DNA from 2 places in the Virgibacillus dakarensis genome. Region 1 is predicted to be linked to the other one. Evidence: riboswitches for the same ligand, from Rfam matches in the RefSeq annotation. Region 1 holds a riboswitch; the other holds the start of a gene.
The links. A riboswitch is a leader RNA that binds a small molecule or an ion and turns the genes downstream of it on or off. The one in region 1 is predicted to bind thiamine pyrophosphate.

Region 1 (5,345 bases):
AATGGGGCAACTGGATTATACTGATATCGAATTGGAAGTTGGCTATGGCAAGAATCAAGAATATGAGGCAGAAATTGAACGGGAGCACAACTCTGAGTTCATTGATGCAAAAATAGAGGATTCGGTGAATGATGTTTATGAAAAGGGTGAAGAGGCCTTTAATGACCTATATCCAAAAGTCAAAAAACTTTCCATTACTCAAGACACGAAAAAAGACGATGCAATTAGTCAGGTCTTAAAAGCGTTTGACCTGCCAGATGATTACACCAAATTCGAAGTCGAAATTACCTTTAAAGATAATACGAAACTTGAATTTGAGGACAGAAAGTAGTAAAAAGGTCTTCCTTGACGGAGACCTTTTTTGCTTTTGATTCCGCAATTAAAGCGTCATCCACGCCCGATCGTTACTCCAGTCAATTTGGACAGGCAAATCAAAAAAACGTGATAAATGTCCGCCGGTTAACATTTCTTCCCTTTTCCCTTTCGCATAAACTGTTCCCTGCTTTAATAATAGGGTGTGCGTGAAAACAGGTAATATTTCTTCTATATGATGGGTTACAAACAGGATCGTTGGTGCATTCTCCTGTACAGCTAATTGATTAACGGAAGACATTAGCTCCTCACGGGAAATAAAATCAAGACCGTTCGTCGGCTCATCTAATATCAATAACTCTGGTGATCCCATTAAACCACGTGCGATAAGAATCTTTTGCTTCTCCCCCTGCGAACAGGTTTGATAGGTTCTTCCTAGCAAATGACTGCATTGAAGCTGCTCCATAAGCTTGCAGGCTTTTACAACATCAGCTTCTGTTGGATTTTCGTACAACCCGATGGAAGCAAATTTCCCGCTAACGATTATATCTTCGACGGTCTCTAGCCCCTTCATTCTTTCTTGAAGGGAGGAACTGACCCAGCCAATTGATTTCCGTAATTCCCGAATATCAGTTTGTCCAAACGGTTTCCCCAATACACTAACCTTTCCCGTCGTCGGCCAAATGTAGCCGTTTATCATATTTAATAATGTCGTTTTTCCAGAACCATTCAGTCCAAGAATTGCCCAGTGTTCCCCTCTTGAGACCCCCCAACTGATATCCGATATAATCGTTTCCCCGTGCCTTTTCCATGAAATATTCTGTATATCTACTATTTTGTCCAATGCTGTCCTTCCCCTCTCTAGCCGCCCATTCTTCTAATCTAGCATATGATGAATTTCTTATATACTACATTTGGTTTGGGAGAAAAACAAATTATTCGAATTATTGCATGGATTTGAGAAGACAATTATCAGATTCATTATTGGCTGAGATAAAACTGCGATATATAGCAGACATTCAGACTTTCGTTTGAGTGTCTGCTATTAATAAACATCACTTCTTCACAATTGGAATCCAAATTTCACAACAATGATCCTCAGCCGTTACATCGCCATTTGGCGGGTAAGCTTCTATTTCCGGTGCATCAACATGCTCATACCCGGTTGAGGGAAACCATTCGGAAAAAATACGATCCCATATCTTTTCAATCGCATGCGGCACCGGACCGATCGCCTGGAAAACCGCCCACGTTGATGCCGGAATCTCCTTTTCCTCCCAATCGGAAGGAACCGCTTGATTACTCCGTTCAGCACAAATAAAATAAGTTAATTCTTCTTGCTGTTTATCAAATTCCATACATACACCAAGTAATCCCATTGAACCACAATCGTTTACGAGCTTCTCCGTAAATCCGTTCCTGTTCGATTCATCCCAAAAAGCTGGAATATCACGATGGTTTTGACCATCAATTGTTGCCGTACGTATTCCTTTTCCAACAACCCGAAACGCTTCCTTCTCAACAATTCTGTAATTCATTTCTTCATCACCCTTTAATTGAATTTGAAAAGAGAGACGAGGGAATGCCTTCAACGATTGATTGTAACGGCGTGCGGCTGATGGACTTAAACCATGCAGTTTACGAAACGCCTTGGAAAATGACTCCGGAGTCTCGTAGCCATACTTATACGCAATCTCAATTACTTTGCTTTTCGAATGCGTTAATTCCTGAGCAGCCAAGGTTAATCTTCGGCGTCTGATATAATCAGCAACGGTTACACCCGTCAACATATGAAACATTCGCTGAAAATGAAATCTAGACATACATGCAACCATTGCCACATGTTCAATAGGGAGGTCAGCGTCTAAATTTTTCTCAATGTAATCAATGCTGGCAATCATTCGCTGCAACCCTTCCATAATCGTTCTCTCCTTTCTTAATGCAACTTTATCAGGTGACAATTCTTCTTTCCTGTTCATCTGTGCTTTTTAAAGACATGTCTTTGATCAAAGGTTGTTAATCCTGGAATCGTTAACTTTTATTATACCGTAAGAAGGTAATCCAAACAGCTAAAATTTCCAATTTGCTTTACAATCTGTATGAATCCCTTTACCATATAAATAGTTTAAAAAATATCAACAAATTCACTAGGGGAGCTTTCAAGAGCTGAGAAGAACATTTTCGTTCTGACCCTTTGCACCCGATCTAGGTAATACCAGCGTGGGGAAGTGTAGCTGTATGTAACATGGAACTAATTGTACATACAACCAAAGCTGCATTCCACTGGGGAGCGGTTTTTGTTTTTTTATCACCCTTCCACGTATTTCAGGACATAACATAACAAAACGAGGAGGCGATACATGTGCGTGATGAATGGGGATTTATCGATACTGGGATACACGATGCCATAGTGAATATGGCGTTGGATGAGTTGTTGCTTCATTGGCATAGTGAGGGGAAAACACCTCCAATTTTACGTTTCTATCAATGGTCTGCACCAAGCCTGTCCGTTGGCTATTTTCAGAATGTTGATAAAGCAATTGATTTACCAGCATTAGATCGTTATCAGGTTCCACTCGTTCGACGGTTGACTGGAGGAAGCGCTGTTTTGCATGATGATGAGCTAACTTACAGCATCATTATTGCGGAAGATAAGCCCTATATCCCGGCTTCAGTTGGAGAAGCTTATTACATACTATCGAAGGGGATTTTTGCAGGGTATGAAAAGCTCGGGATTACAGTAAATTATGCGGAAACAACGAAATCAAACAAGAGCCGTTCTGCCGTATGCTTTGAAAAACCTGCATTATATGAATTAATGGTGAATGGAAAGAAAATATCTGGAAATGCACAAACTCGTCAAAAAGGAGTACTGCTGCAGCACGGGTCGATACCACGATCGATTGATAAAATCATGCTTTTCGATCTGTTCCGTTTTCCGAGCGAAGAACTACGGGAAAGAAACAGAAGGGCATTTGATAAGAAAGCAACAACGATCAGTCAAGAGTCTAATGTACCTATTTCAATTGACACCATGAAAGACGCGTTTAAAACAGGATTTGAAACAGGAGTAGACATAGAACTATTTCCATTTGCATTAACCAATGAGCAATGGGATGAAGTATACCAGCTTGCTGAGAAGAAATACAACACAAACGAATGGAACTTCAAACATCAATTAAGGAGCGTGTAAAATGGCTAAACAAGAAGAATACATACGAAAACCGGAATGGCTGAAAACAAAAATCAATACAAACCAATCCTATCGAGGCCTTAAAAAGTTAATGCGCGATAAAAAGTTAAACACCGTTTGCGAAGAAGCCCGCTGCCCGAATATCCACGAATGCTGGAGTGAGCGTAAAACGGCAACATTTATGATTTTAGGGGATACGTGTACACGCGGCTGCCGCTTTTGTGCAGTAAAAACCGGGTTACCTAATGAGCTTGATTGGGGGGAACCTGCACGGGTCGCTGAATCCGTGGCTATTATGGGATTAAAGCATGTGGTAGTTACAGCAGTAGCGCGGGATGATTTGAATGATGGTGGGGCAGCCGTATTTGCTGAAACGGTTCGAGCCATTCGCCGGGAGAACCCTGGCTGTACCATTGAAATCCTTCCATCCGATATGAAGGGTGATTATGATAGCCTTCATACATTAATGGATAGTAAGCCGGATATTTTTAACCATAACATTGAAACCGTACGCCGATTAACGAAGCGTGTCCGCGCACGGGCGATGTATGATCGTTCCCTGCAATTGCTGCAGCGTGTTAAAGAGATTGCCCCAAACACACCAACGAAATCAAGTATTATGGTGGGGCTTGGAGAAGAAAAAGAAGAAATTATTCAGGCTATGGATGATCTCTTGGCACACGATGTGGACATTATGACAATCGGGCAATACTTACAGCCAACGAAAAAACACTTGAAGGTAGAGCGCTATTACCACCCGGATGAGTTTGCCGAGCTAAAGGAAATTGCTTTGGAGAAAGGCTTCCGTCACTGTGAGTCAGGCCCACTTGTCCGCTCGTCCTATCATGCAGATGAACAAGTATCGCAAGCATCCGCCCAACGCAGAATTGATTATATGAAAGGCTATGAGAAGCAAGAAAATAAAAAAGTGGATTTTCAAGTAGAGATGTTTCAAAAATAAGTATTGTACTCGATTGATTTGAGCTTCACTTGATGGAATTTGGCTTGTGCTCGATCGTTTTTTAACGGCACTCGATCGACTCTGGCTTGCGCCCGGTCAATTCTGAACGGCACTCAATCGATGTTGGATTGTACCCATCGATTTTGAACGGCACTCGATCGATTCTACGTTGCGCTGCCTTAATAGATTGTGCGCTCATATATAGTGGAGGCTGTCATGCAAAAGGTACTTCGATAACATGACAGCCACTACATTTATGCCTTAGCTAATTTTCCGTTAATAGGCCAGATCCGTTTCTTATTCCTTTTCCCAAATCGTACAAGTCGTATAGCGTTCAGGATGACAATTAATACGCTCAATTCATGAATTAGCATGCCGGATGCTAGGAATACTTTGCCAAAGAGCACCCCCGCCAATAGTAACCCGACCGTACCGACTGCAAAGAACATGTTTTGCTTCAAGTTCCGGACAGTTGCTTTTGCCAAACGATAGGTGTATGGAATTTTGGCAAGGTTGTCGCCCATTAAAACAACATCTGCCGTTTCCATTGCTGCGTCAGTTCCGACCGCCCCCATTGCAATCCCCACATCGGCTAGTGCAATTGCTGGTGCATCATTGATTCCGTCCCCAACCATCGCTACCCGTTTTCCTTCCGCTTTTAATTGTTTAATCTGGGCAACTTTATCTTCCGGCAGCATTTCAGCAAACACGCGATCAATTCCCAGTTGATCCGCCACTTTTTTTGCGGAATGTTTGTTGTCACCTGTTAACATAATTGTTTGTTTTATTCCCAATGCCCGCAAGTGTTCGATCGTTTCACGGGCCTCGCGGCGGATCTGGTCTGCTATCGAAATAATCCCTGCCAGCTGGTTATTAACA
Region 2 (5,345 bases), 100 kb from region 1:
GAACCTTCATTCAGTAGGGTTTCCCTTCCTCCCCTACTGAATGAAGGTTCACCTTACGAAAATGTATTACTGACTATTCAACTTATTTTCTCCATTTAAACTAATAAATAACTTTTCAAATTTATAAATGCATAGTATAATGATCATGTCATACAAGGAGGCTACAACATGTCATCAAATAATCAAAATATTCAAGACATTCCGCAGAAGGGTTTCTTTGGACATCCAAAGGGATTATCTACGCTATTCTTCACGGAATTTTGGGAACGTTTTTCTTACTATGGGATGCGTGCCATTCTATTATTTTATATGTACTACGAACTGTCAAAAGGCGGTCTCGGGATTGATCAGGGAACTGCCGCTTCGATTATGGCGGTTTACGGATCACTTGTATACATGTCTGGGATTATTGGCGGCTGGATTGCTGACCGGTTATTAGGAAGCGCTCGGACAACCTTTTATGGCGGCGTTTTAATCATGTTCGGTCATATTGTTCTTTCCTTTCCTGGAAGTTTAACAGGATTGTTCGTTTCGATGGGCTTGATTGTTATTGGTACAGGCTTATTGAAACCGAATGTATCCAATATTGTCGGTGATTTATACAGCAAGGAAGACTACCGTCGTGATTCTGGTTTCAGTATTTTTTATATGGGGATTAACTTAGGTGGATTACTGGCTCCATTAATTGTCGGAACCGTCGGACAGGAATATAACTTCCATCTTGGATTTAGCTTGGCGGCCATTGGAATGTTTATCGGTCTCGTCGTTTTCATTTTTACCAAGGGCAAATATTTGGGACCAGCTGGTTCAAACGTTCCAAATCCACTTACGGCAGCAGAACGTAAAAAGGTATTCGGCCGCTTCGGCATTGGTGCTATTATCGTAATTATATTGGGGGCTATCACAATTCCAACCGGGATCTTAACAATAAATGGATTTACCATGATTGTTAGTATTCTTGGAATTATCATTCCTGCCGTTTATTTTATCGTGATGTACCGGAGTCCACGAACAACCGAAGTGGAACGCTCACGTCTCCTGGCTTATATACCAATGTTTGTGGCAGCCATGATGTTCTGGGCGATTCAGGAACAAGGCTCGATTATTTTAGCGCGATATGCAGATCAGCGGACATTGCTGCACTTCGCAGGTATTGAAATTCAATCATCCTGGTTCCAGTCATTGAATCCACTATTTATCGTTTTACTGGCACCTGTATTTGCATGGCTTTGGGTTAAACTGGGGAACAAACAACCATCAACACCGAAAAAATTCTCAGTTGGCTTATTTTTTGCAGGGCTTTCCTTTATTGTTATGATTATCCCTGCGATTGTTAACGGCACAGATACACTCGTTAATCCATTATGGCTCGTGCTTAGCTTCTTCCTGGTTGTTTTAGGTGAACTATGTTTATCACCTGTCGGATTATCCGCAACAACAAAGCTTGCACCTGCTGCCTTTTCAGCACAAACGATGGGTCTATGGTTCCTGTCTAATGCATCGGCACAAGCAATTAATGCGCAAGTCGTAAAATTATATTCGTTTGATACAGAAATTTTGTATTTTGGGGTAATCGGTGGCATTTCTATTTTACTTGGTTTACTTCTATTTTTGTCATCGAAAAAAATTCATCAATTCATGCGAGGTATTGATTAAACAACAATATTTTTTAAAATTAGTAGGTGACAGACTGAGATTCTTTTGTTATGATTACGATAACAAGCAAGTTTCATAGTAATTCCACTACTAGGGGTGCTCAGAAACCGTGAGCTGAGAGGGAAGCCGGATTAGCTTTCCGACTCTTATGGACCTGATCTGGTTAATACCAGCGGAGGGAAGTAGTCTGTGATCATCACACATAAACTTTTCCCTTTAAAAAGCTAGGTCCTTTATCCATGGACCTAGCTTTTTCATATTATAACGGAAAGGAGGAAATAAATGAATCGGACACGTTTATTAACGACGATGGCTGTATTTGTAGCCATAGGAACGATTGGGGCACAAATCCTATGGTTTCCTGCAGGTATTGCAAAAGCCTACCCTGTACAACATACGGTCAACGTCATGGCAGCAGTGATGCTTGGTCCAGCTCCTGCCGTTATAATTGCCTTTATGATTGGGCTACTCCGTAATTTGCTTGGGTTTGGCACAATCCTTGCATTTCCCGGCGGAATGATTGGCGCTTTTTTGGCAGGATATCTGTACAAAAGCTTTGGCAAAAAAATATATGCTGCACTTGGCGAATTCATTGGAACCGGAGTTTTAGGCTCTTTATTCGCTGTACCGTTGGCTAACCTTTTAATGGGAAATTCAGTTGGAGCATTATTTTTCTTCCCATCATTTCTTGCCAGCAGTGGAGCAGGAGCATTAATCGGTTGGCTAATAGTGATACGATTGAAACAACGTAGTTTATTACAAAATATTTAATATATCGGAACTGCTAGGGGCGCCTATATGGCTGAGAAAAGAAAATGATTCTTAGTCCCTTGGAACCTGATCTGGTTAATACCAGCGGAGGGAAGTAGTCGAGGACGTAAATACCTTTCTATGATTCTTCCTTTCTAGCCTCTAGTAGCTTCCTAAAATCCAGGGAGGCATAATCATGACTTTTTCTCAAGATCTCAGGGACGAAAACAGTGATATTTTTCAAGCAATATTTACCCATCCGTTTGTACAGGGAATCGGTAAAGGAAATGTCCCAAAAGAAGCATTGGAACATTACATTAAAGCAGACTTTGAATACCTTAATGCATTTATAAAAATATACGGAATGGCAATTTCCAAATCCAATGATCGGAGGGATATGGCCTTTTTTAACGACCAAATTCAATTTGTTTTGCACAGTGAAGTCCATCCACACCACAACTTTTGCGAATCAATCGGGGTTAACTATGATGAACTTCAAGGATATGCCTTGCCACCTACTGCTGATCATTACGTTAAACATATGATGTATCATGCACAGACGGGTACGCTGGCAGAAATAATTTGTGCACTGCTTCCTTGCCCTTGGACTTATTTGGAAATCGGGAAGGAATTGATGAAAACGTACAAACCAGCAGATAATCATCCCTTTTATAAGTGGATTCGTTTCTATGCGGACGAAAGTGTGGAAAAAATTACGACGACAATGCGTAATCGTTTGGATGAACTAGCCATGGAAGCCTCTATAACGGAACAAACACGTATGAAGGAAGCTTTCCGTAAAAGCTGTCAACTGGAATGGTCTTTTTGGGAAATGGCTTACACCCGTGAAGAATGGCCTGATGCAAAGCTGGTGGGAAGCCGATGAACCAAATACCATGCGCCTTAACCATTGCTGGGACGGATCCAAGTGGCGGTGCTGGCATCCAGGCTGATTTAAAAACGTTTCAGGAATTTACGTGTTATGGAATGTCTATCATTACATCGGTTGTAGCTCAGAACACAACCGGTGTCCAAGACGTTCATCATATCCCGATTAACATGATAGAAAAACAGCTGGATTCTGTTATTTCTGATATACCCTTTCAAGCGTATAAGACAGGGATGATAGCCAATATTGACATGATGGAAGTCATCGTTCAAAAAATCACACCCTTAAACGTGCCATATATCATGGATCCGGTAATGGTCGCGACAAGCGGTGATTCGTTAATTGCTGAAGAAGCCAGAAACTTTTTACGTGAACAGCTTCTGCCGCTCGCTGCACTGGTTACCCCGAATGTTCCGGAAGCAGAATACATCACAGGGGAATCTATTAAGACCGTGAATGATTTACAGCAGGCTGCCGAACAAATTGTAGTTAAGCATGGTGCTGGTGCAGCCCTTGTTAAAGGTGGTCATCTTGATGGTAAGGCAATTGACATTTTATATGACGGAAACAAGATGCACCGTTTTTCCTCAGAACGAATTGATACAAACAACACACACGGAACAGGCTGTACCTATTCCGCAGCCATAACAGCTTTATTAAGCAAAGGAATACCATTGCCTGCAGCAGTAAAACAGGCAAAAGACTATGTAACCGCCGCAATCCGTCATTCCTTTTCCATCGGCAAAGGCAATGGTCCAACAAATCACTGGGCAACACGGCCCGAGGAGGTAAAGCAATGAACAGAAACGTCATTCGGGAAGTCAGGGAAAAGAGCCCACTGATCCACCATTTAACAAACCAGGTTGTTATGAACTTTACCGCTAACGGTTTATTATCCTTTGGCGGTATTCCAGCGATGGCAAATGCTGTAGAAGAAGCATATGACATGGCGATGAATGCAAATGGGTTACTTATTAACATTGGCACCATTACACCGTTGGAAGTAAAGGCTATGATTGCCGCTGGTAAGGCTGCTAATGAAAAAGGAATACCGGTAGTACTTGATCCAGTCGGTGTCGCGTCAACACCATTTCGGGATACTGCTGTAAAACAGGTTCTTCATGAAGTCAAACCAGCTGTCATCAAAGGTAATGCTGGGGAGATGGCTTATCTTGCCGGAATTCCCTGGGAAACGAAAGGCCCGGACTCTGTTGGTGAAGGGAATAGTGCAGAGGTTGCCGAAAAAGTTGCCGCTATCTATGATACAGCAGCGGTTGTAACGGGTAAAGTGGATATGTTTTGTATCGGTAACGATTTGGGCGAAAACACGACTGGACACCCATTTCTCACTAAAATTACGGGGGCTGGATGTTTACTTGGCTCTATTCTGGCAGCGTGCCTGACAACAGACCAGCCGTTGAAACAACAAATAAACACGGCATTGTCATTTTACGGGGCAGCGGCAGAATATGCTGCCTGCTTACCTGATGTAAGCGGGCCTGGAACCTTTTTACCTTGTTTCATTGATGCCTTATCATTAGATGTCGGTAAGTTGGAGGTGCATGAATGAATACCAGGTTTTCAAGCGGGCAGTTAAGAAAATACTTTATCATGGGCAGTCAAAATTGCCATCACGATCCTTTGCAACTCCTTGAGTCAGCTCTCTCTGCCGGAATTACCTCCTTTCAATTTCGTGAAAAAGGAGAAGGATCTTTAACCGGAAATGATAAACTTGTTTTAGGTCGAAAAATGCGAGCGATTTGTGCCCGTTATGGCGTCCCATTTATTGTAAATGATGATATAGAACTAGTTGAACCACTTAAGGCTGACGGAATTCACGTTGGGCAAAATGATGTACCGATTAACGAACTGCGTCAGCTTTTTCCCGATAAAGTAATTGGGCTTTCTGTTTCGAATAAAAATGAGCTTGCAAACAGCCCAATCCAACTGACCGACTATCTTGGTGCAGGCCCGGTTTTCAACACAACAACAAAATCCGATGCGAAACAAGCTGTCGGGATTGAATGGATTAAAGCAATAAGAAACGAAT

Region 2: linked by a shared signal. The riboswitch ahead of thiW (energy coupling factor transporter S component ThiW) and the one ahead of CZ382_RS10365 (lipoate--protein ligase family protein) in region 1 are both predicted to bind thiamine pyrophosphate.

The regions. Positions count from the first base shown of each region.
Region 1 covers NZ_LT732554.1:159,545-164,889, forward strand. Annotated here, with positions in the region: gene CZ382_RS10350 (YusW family protein) at 1-331, shown strand, start outside; gene CZ382_RS10355 (ABC transporter ATP-binding protein) at 380-1,156, opposite strand; gene CZ382_RS10360 (AraC family transcriptional regulator) at 1,368-2,291, opposite strand; TPP riboswitch at 2,452-2,556, shown strand; gene CZ382_RS10365 (lipoate--protein ligase family protein) at 2,675-3,505, shown strand; gene lipA (lipoyl synthase) at 3,507-4,466, shown strand; gene CZ382_RS10375 (heavy metal translocating P-type ATPase) at 4,721-5,345, opposite strand, start outside.
Region 2 covers NZ_LT732554.1:263,660-269,004, forward strand. Annotated here, with positions in the region: gene CZ382_RS10840 (peptide MFS transporter) at 169-1,656, shown strand; TPP riboswitch at 1,739-1,854, shown strand; gene thiW (energy coupling factor transporter S component ThiW) at 1,939-2,427, shown strand; TPP riboswitch at 2,433-2,537, shown strand; gene tenA (thiaminase II) at 2,603-3,292, shown strand; gene thiD (bifunctional hydroxymethylpyrimidine kinase/phosphomethylpyrimidine kinase) at 3,289-4,095, shown strand; gene thiM (hydroxyethylthiazole kinase) at 4,092-4,865, shown strand; gene thiE (thiamine phosphate synthase) at 4,862-5,345, shown strand, end outside.